2 regions of the Leptolyngbya subtilissima AS-A7 genome follow, and region 2 is predicted to be linked to the other one. Evidence: riboswitches for the same ligand, from Rfam matches in the RefSeq annotation. Region 2 holds a riboswitch; the other holds the start of a gene.
What was found. A riboswitch is a leader RNA that binds a small molecule or an ion and turns the genes downstream of it on or off. The one in region 2 is predicted to bind cobalamin.

Region 1: another riboswitch for cobalamin. It lies ahead of NC979_RS11055 (HupE/UreJ family protein); the one in region 2 lies ahead of NC979_RS02175 (hypothetical protein).

Annotation. Positions count from the first base shown of each region.
Region 1 is NZ_JAMPKY010000004.1:308,686-312,442, forward strand. It holds gene NC979_RS11045 (ligase-associated DNA damage response exonuclease) at 1-19, shown strand, start outside; gene NC979_RS11050 (hypothetical protein) at 67-681, opposite strand; gene NC979_RS11055 (HupE/UreJ family protein) at 853-1,509, opposite strand; cobalamin riboswitch at 1,562-1,733, opposite strand; gene NC979_RS11060 (ABC1 kinase family protein) at 1,851-3,497, shown strand; gene NC979_RS11065 (FAD-binding domain-containing protein) at 3,655-3,757, opposite strand, start outside.
Region 2 is NZ_JAMPKY010000001.1:468,353-472,109, reverse strand. It holds gene NC979_RS02195 (Uma2 family endonuclease) at 1-379, opposite strand, end outside; gene NC979_RS02190 (hypothetical protein) at 350-511, shown strand; gene NC979_RS02185 (ureidoglycolate lyase) at 642-1,157, shown strand; gene NC979_RS02180 (DUF1636 domain-containing protein) at 1,154-1,582, opposite strand; gene NC979_RS02175 (hypothetical protein) at 1,656-2,114, opposite strand; cobalamin riboswitch at 2,234-2,423, opposite strand; gene NC979_RS02170 (hypothetical protein) at 2,492-2,809, opposite strand; gene NC979_RS02165 (aminopeptidase P family protein) at 3,051-3,757, shown strand, end outside.

The sequences.
Region 1 (3,757 bases), on a different contig from region 2:
GGGAGAAGGAGATATTTAATGGCCGCAACCCCTTGGCTGGACGGAGCGATGGGCGGGCTAGCGCTGCTAATTTTGCTGGGAGGTCTGTGGATGCTCTTGAGCGGCGTGGGAGACATGGACCGCTGAACCTGAGTGCAGGGCGGCGGTGACGTAGGCCACTAGTTTGCTGCCGCCGTAGAGCACGGTAATGGCAAACAAGCCTCCAGCTACCCAACCTTGGACCCGCTGGGCAATCCACACCAGGGCTAGGACGAGGGCGATCGCATCTAACCCAAGCACATCAAGACGCGATCGCCAGCCTGCGGGCTGAATCGGTTTCGGGCTAGCAGGCTCTAAGCGAATGGAGGCTGCCAGGTTAAACCCCAGCAGGCTGACCAAGATTAGCCCCATCCCCCAACCGAGATGGCCCAGGGCGGCTATGGAGAAGCCTGCCACTTGACCAGCTATTGTCAGCATGACCACACGACTAAAGTGGCCCAGGCGCGGATCGCGCGATCGCTGGCCCACTATATCTCCATGGCGCAGGTCTACCCGAGCCATATGGGCCTGCTCTAGACTCATCAACATCAGCGACAGAGCCAGCAGGCGATAGGGCCAGGGATGGGGCTGCAATGCCTGGTATAGCAGCCCAACCGTTGCGGGCATGAACAGGGCCGCGGCCCAAGTTGGAGATAGGGTCATAGGGAATGCACCGCTGGCTCAACCAAACGGATTAAGCATACCGCCAGACCGAGAAGTTAGACCTAGCTCTTGTGCCTATTTCGCAACAGGCTCAGCCTAAGAAAGGGAATTTGGCAGGATTTGGGAATGACAGACGCTCAACGGCGTTGTGCCAACTCCCGCCTCACGATCCTAGGTGGGCAGCAAACCGTTGAGGAGCGCGGTGGCAAGAAACGTGGCTCCAATACCGCAGATCACTAGACCGGCCCGCTGTACGAAAAGAGTTGTAGACCGTTGGGTGAGCTGTCGCCCGACCAAAAAGGCAGCGATCGCAAGCCCCATCTGCACTGCTGTAAACCCAGCGAGATAGGCCACCAACGGCATGGATTCTGCACCAAAAATGGCCTCGCCGTAGGCAAACCCATGGAACAGCCCAGCTAGCACTGCCAAGCCTGTGATGGCGCTACTTTGAGGACGGTTGCGTAGCGCAAGCAGCACCCCAAACCCAAGCACTGAGCCAGCAATCACAAACTCCACTGCCGGTAACGTTAGCTCTGCCAGGTGCAGCCCTGTGCCAACCATAGCCGCCAGCACAAAGGCAGCAGGAATGACGATTCCCCAGGTGCTAACGGCTGCCAGTAGGCCCACAGCAACCACAAAGGCCACATGGTCGAGGCCAATAATGGGGTGAGCCAGTCCCGACAAAAACCCCTCAGCAAAGTTAGCGGGCACTCGGCCCCCGAGCGGATGGTGGGCCAGGCTGGGCAGGGGCAGCAGCAGGGCGGCGATCGCGCCCCCGATGCTACGACCTATCCGCTTCTGCGAAAAACCAGTCTTAATTGATTCCAAAGCAGTAAAGCGATAATTCATCCGTACCTCGCAGACGAAGAAAGAACAGTGGAAAACAGACCTGCGATCGGCGGGCATTCTGGCTCAGCGTCTTGGTGTTGGGCGAATACCCCCTCAACACCAAAACAGCTTTACAGCTGCGGGACAGCGGCAGACTTGCACTGCACTTTCCCCCTTGCCTCCAGTGGCTGATCCCCACCGGAACCGACAACGCCCAAGCATCATAGCATCGGGTGAATCTGGCCCCGCCGCTGGTTTATCAATAGTCATCTGGCGCACCACACGCAGCCAACGCCTTACCTAGGTGCGCTAGCATCGAGCAAAACCTACCCCTGCCCCCAATGGTTTCATCGTCTCGTCTGGCTCGGCAAAAAGAAATTATTGAAGTGGTGCTCGGCAACGGCTGGGACTACATGCGGCAGCTATTGGTGGGAGGCAAAGCCGATGAGCCCGAGATTCCGCCCCCCGCGGTGCTGCGCAACATTCTCACTGACCTGGGGCCGGTCTACGTCAAGCTAGGGCAGTTGTTGAGCACCCGCCCCGACCTCATGCCCCCGGCCTACATTGAGGAGCTCAGCAGCCTACAAACCACCGTACCGCCGGTAGACCCTAAGGAGATCGAAGCTTACATTCGCCAGCACCTGGGCAAGCCTCCCGAGGAGCTGTTTGAACGGCTGGACTATCAAGCGATCGCCGCCGGTTCCATTGCCCAAACCCACAAGGCGCTGCTCAAAGATGGTCGGCAGGTCGCTGTGAAGGTGCAGCGCCCCGGCATCGAGCGCCAGGTCGAGCGCGATATGACCCTAATTCGCGACGTTGCCCGGCTGGTGTCGGCTACCCAGTTTGGCCAGCGCTACAACGTAGTCGATTTAGCTGAAGAGTTTGCCGATGCCATCAATGCTGAACTCGACTTCACCACGGAGGCGGGCTACACTGACCAGCTGCGCCGCAACCTGTCTAAAAGCGCCTGGTACGACGCCAACCAGCTGATCGTGCCACAGATCTACTGGGATCTGACCAACACAAAAATTATGACCATGGAGTGGCTGGAGGGCACCCCTCTGCTCAAGGCCGATTTGCTGGCCGAAGATGCCCACAGCGATGCCGTTGGTCTGCGATCGGCCGCTACCACGCTGCTGTTTCGAGCCTTCTTCAAACAGTATTTTGTGGACGGGTTTTTCCACGCCGATCCCCACCCTGGCAACATTTTTTACTTGGAAGATGGTCGCCTAGCCCTGCTCGACTGCGGCATGATGGGCCATTTGGATCCCCGTACCCGTAACACCATAACCGAGATGGTGCTGGCGATTGTTAACTGCGACGCCCAACGCTGCTGCCAACTCACCCTACAGCTGGCCGAACCCCTCAAACCCGTCAACCTGGCTCGCCTAGAGAGCGACTATACCCGTCTGCTAGGCCGCTATTACGGGCTCAGCCTAGAGCAGATCAACACCGCCGAAATTTTTGGCGAAATCTTGGCGGCGGGCATTCGCAACAACCTGCGCTGGCCCGCCAACGTGGGGTTGTTCACCAAATCCCTCGCTAACCTAGAGGGAGCGGTCCGGCAGTTCAATCCCGGCGTCAACCTGCTCGAGGAGGTGCGCCCGCTGATGGCCGATCTGTTTCGCCAGCAAATGGTGGGGGATGACCCCTTGCTGGCGCTGCTGCGCACGGGGCTAGAGTTTCGTAACCTGTCACTGAGTTCGCCGCGCCAGCTAGGCTTTTTGCTCGATCGCCTCAGTTCAGAGCAGCTCAAGTTTAGCCTCAGCATTCAGGGTGTAGACGACCTGCGCCGCAGCCTGGATGAATCTTCTAACCGCCATTCCTTTAGCACCGTAGTGGCAGCGCTGATCATTGGGGCGGCGATCGTGTCCACGGGGCAGCAGACATCCCAGGGGCAGATCTTGAGCATTATCTTGTTTGCGGCGGCTAGTTTCTTTGGGCTGTGGCTGCTGTTTAGCATTGTGCGACCGCGACGGCGACGTTAGGCCCGCTCAGCGGTTAAAGCGTCTGCGGTTATGAGTCTGCTAAGCCAAGATGACAGATCAGCGAAGGTTTAAGGTGTACGGTTCAAGGTAGGTCGTGAACCATACACCTTAAACCCTGAACCTATGTGGCTCCTGTCACAATCAACTTGGTCACGTGTTAAGCCCTCTGAGCTTTGTACTTATCTTTAAACAGCGCCTGCTGAATTTTGTGATCGACGATGGGGGCAGGGTAGTCGCCGCGATCGCGCTCCGCAATCTTT
Region 2 (3,757 bases):
GCTGATAATCACCATCGTTGAGCGCATATCGGTCAATTTTGTTTTCAAACACCTGCCAAACCAGGTACTCTGCCACCCCGTTGCGCCAATAGGCCTGCTTTTTATCGCCCTGGTCAATGGCCGCACTGCTGACGGTAATCTCAATCACCAGTTTCGGCGAACCTTCTAAGTAGCCATCTTTACTGAGTCGAGCCTGTCCGCCCGTCAATTTATCCATCACAAATACAATATCGGGCTGAGGCTCGTTATCTAGATCAATGCGCACTGTGGGTTCAATGCCTGAGCGAGTGCCGGAGGTAAAGGCCACATAGGTACCCAGCCGAGTATCTAATCGGCTGTGAAGCTCGGCGTGCTGTTGAAACCGCAGGGGCGAGGCCACATAGACGACTCCTTCGACCAGCTCGGCTTTGGTAACGGCAGCGGCGGCATGGCGCGCTCAAACTCAGGGCGGATGAGCGGTCGCCACTTTCCAATGGCGGTACCCGATACGCTGAAGCCTGGGGAAAGCTAAGCTGAGAAGCTATCATGGCAATAGCCTTGAGCCAGTGGATCTTATGATGGTCTCCTCCTACAAGACATCGAGCAACCACCGTAGGTAAGCATGAGCTAGCGATCGCCACAGTTGCAAAAACTCGGTACCAATGGATGACTCTCCCCCCCTCACCCTTCAGCAATTGACGGCACAGCCCATCACCCCAGAGAGCTTTGCACCCTTTGGTCAGGTGATCTTCCCCAGTGCCGACGGCGCTACCTTCGGCCCTAGCGATGCCCAGCTCAAGCTCGATCGCGGCATTCCCCACTTTTACATCATGACCCTAGAGGCCAAGGGCACCCGGTTTCGCACTATTACTCGGCACCAACGTTGTACCCAGTGCCTAGGAGCACTGGAGGGCAAAGATTGGTTTATGGCAGTCGCTCCACCGGGGAAGGCTGAGCAGCCCGACCCGAGTAAAATCCGCGCCTTTCACATTCCCGGCAACTGCTTTATCAAGCTAGAGGTAGGCACTTGGCACGCAGGGCCTTACTTTACCGATGCCGCCATCAGCTTCTACAACTTAGAGCTGAGCGACACCAACATTACTGACCACCAAACCTGTAGTTTGGCCCAGGATTTTGGGCTGGAGTTTGAGATTGTCGGTGGAGAGTGGATGAGTTAATGGGTAACTCGCGAAGCGCTCCGTTCCGGAATTGCAGCCTCTACTCCCTCGGCTAATAGCGGCGGCAGCACATAGGCTGTGGCCTGCTTGATGGCGGGCGATCGCAGCCCGTAGGGCACCTTGCCGTTAGCGGCAGCGGCGTACTGGCGACAAAACTCTGCCAAGTCGGAGGCTGACTGGCTGGGCAAAAGGTCATTGAAGATAAAGGTCAGCTTGCCGGGGGCGCTGAGGGCAGCGTTGCAGGCGCGATCGCAAGCAGCCATGCAGCGCACCGGCTGAAGGGTGATTTCGCCCGAACCGGTTTCGGCGGCTAGGCAGTTCGTTAGCTGGTCGATCAGGTGCTGCCCTCCAGGGGTATCGCCCACGCCAGACTCAGCGGCGGGGAATTTACACAGGGCGCAGACAAATAAAGTTGGTTGGGTCATTGGGTTCAAACAGATAGGTGAATAGGATTTGCCAGCCAGCCTCGAAGCTTGGGAGACCGACAAAACCGAGAAATTAAGATTTGGGAGTGACGGTAAACTCGGCCTGGCGATTCCAGGACAGATCGCTTCGCGAATCGCCCATCTGGCGAGAGCACTCCGGCGGTGGCACCGCCCACGCCTTTAGGCAGCTCACATAGGGGCGCGAGTCTCCAATCAAGAGCAAGATCGCATCCTGGGCGGGGTCGTAGGTCGCTATGGCCTCGGCTAGAGCAGGCAATTGATCAGCTGGCAGACCGAGGTCGTGACAGCAGGCAGCTACGACACCTGCGGCCACAAAACGGGCAGTGTAGGGCACCGCTGTGCGTCTCCAGTCCACCGTGGCGGTGCTAGCGTGAACCTCGCACAGCATCATGCCTCGGCCCTGCTGCAAAAACCCCTGCCAGGCGAGGTGACCTATGGGCAGCCAATATTCGCGAATAAACAGCGGCTGCCAATCGCTACAGCCCTGCCACACGCTGTCATCTATGCGCACAGCCACCACCGGCGATCGCTTGGGGCCTGGTGCAGCAGCAAAAAATATCGCCCAGGGCTACAGCGCCCTAGAGCAAACCAAAAACTATTTATAGTCATCTGTACCTCGCAGATGGAAATAACAGTGGGCATCCATCGGCGGGCATTCTGACTTGGAGAATTTTAAGGTCTAGACGTTGGAGAAGTGTCAATCCAAAATCCGAACTCTAAAATCGCCTCACAGCTGCGGGACAGTGGCAGATTTTCGCTGCGCTTTCCCCGTTTCCTTCAGCGGCTGACCCCCGCTAAAACCGACAGAGCTGCATCCTAACACCTTAGGGACGAAGCATCTGCAACAAATCGTTGCAACTTAGAGCTCAAAACTATCATCCATCAACGCTACCGCTTCTGAGGGGCAGGGCGACGGCGGTAGGCGTCCATATAAACCACGTTCTCTCCCGCGCGGTGGTCACCGTGGCCGGCCAACAATCCTGATGCTTTGACCTGCTGAGCCAGATCTACTGTCAGAGTTGAGCCTGCCTCTGGAGGCACTAGAATCTGCTTGAAACTGACTTTGATTTCGGTACCAGGAGCCCAGTCTTGCTGGCGCACCCAGCAGCGATCGCGCTCACACCGCACTACTACAAAATCGGGTACGTGGTCGTCTTGACCCTTAAGGCGAACCCGTGATCCTAGACAAATCGTTAAGGAAGCCATAGCGCTGCACCTGAGATAGGCTAGCCGTTATAGATTCAACAGTAGTTCATTTGAACTGAGCTTTGAATGGAGAATTCACAAAAAATTAATTTTATTGGTTTCATTTTAAGGGATGTTTCTCTTCTTTGGGGTTAACGACTGGCAATCGAGGTTTAAAGCTAGATCTAGCCTGTCAAGTTTGTTACATCTTTAGGACTGGTGTGCTGTGGCAGACTAAAGAGGTCGTCGGCTTTGGTTGTCTATGCCCCCTCAGACCACCTCTTTATCGCTGGCTGCGGCGCTACGGCAGCGCCGCGATCGCCTAGCTGAGCTTCATCCAGGGCCAGTGGTGCTGTGGTCGGGGCAGGCAGTGTCGCGCAACTTTCCGGCCAACACCTATCCCTTTCGGGCCAACAGCCATTTTTTGTACTTTGCGGGCCTGCCCCTGGCCAATGCTGCCCTTCATCTTGAAGGGGGAAGGCTGACGCTGTTTATGGATGAGACCTCCACCGAAGCGGCTCTGTGGCACGGGCCAAGCCCTAGTCGAGACGCGATCGCCGCTGATATCGGAGCCGACGCCGCCTATCCTTATCAAGACCTAGACGCCTATTTAGGCGAAGCGGCGACCCTTTCCGCCCAAACCACCGCCGCAGAACGTCGCAGAGCTTTGGTCGAAGCCCTGGTGGCCCTGCGATTGCACCACGATGACTACGCCCTTGACCAAATCAAACAGGCGGCGGCGGTCTCCGTCGCCGCCCACAAAGCCGGTATGGTTGCCACTCCGGGGGCAACCACTGAGGCCCAGGTGCGGGCCGCCATGGAGCAGGTGATTATAGGCCAGGGCATGACCTGCGCCTACAACAGCATTGTCACCGTCCACGGCGAAGTGCTCCACAATGAGCAGTACCACCATGCCCTGGCTCCGGGCGATCTGCTGCTAGCCGACGTAGGGGCCGAGGCCCCTAGTGG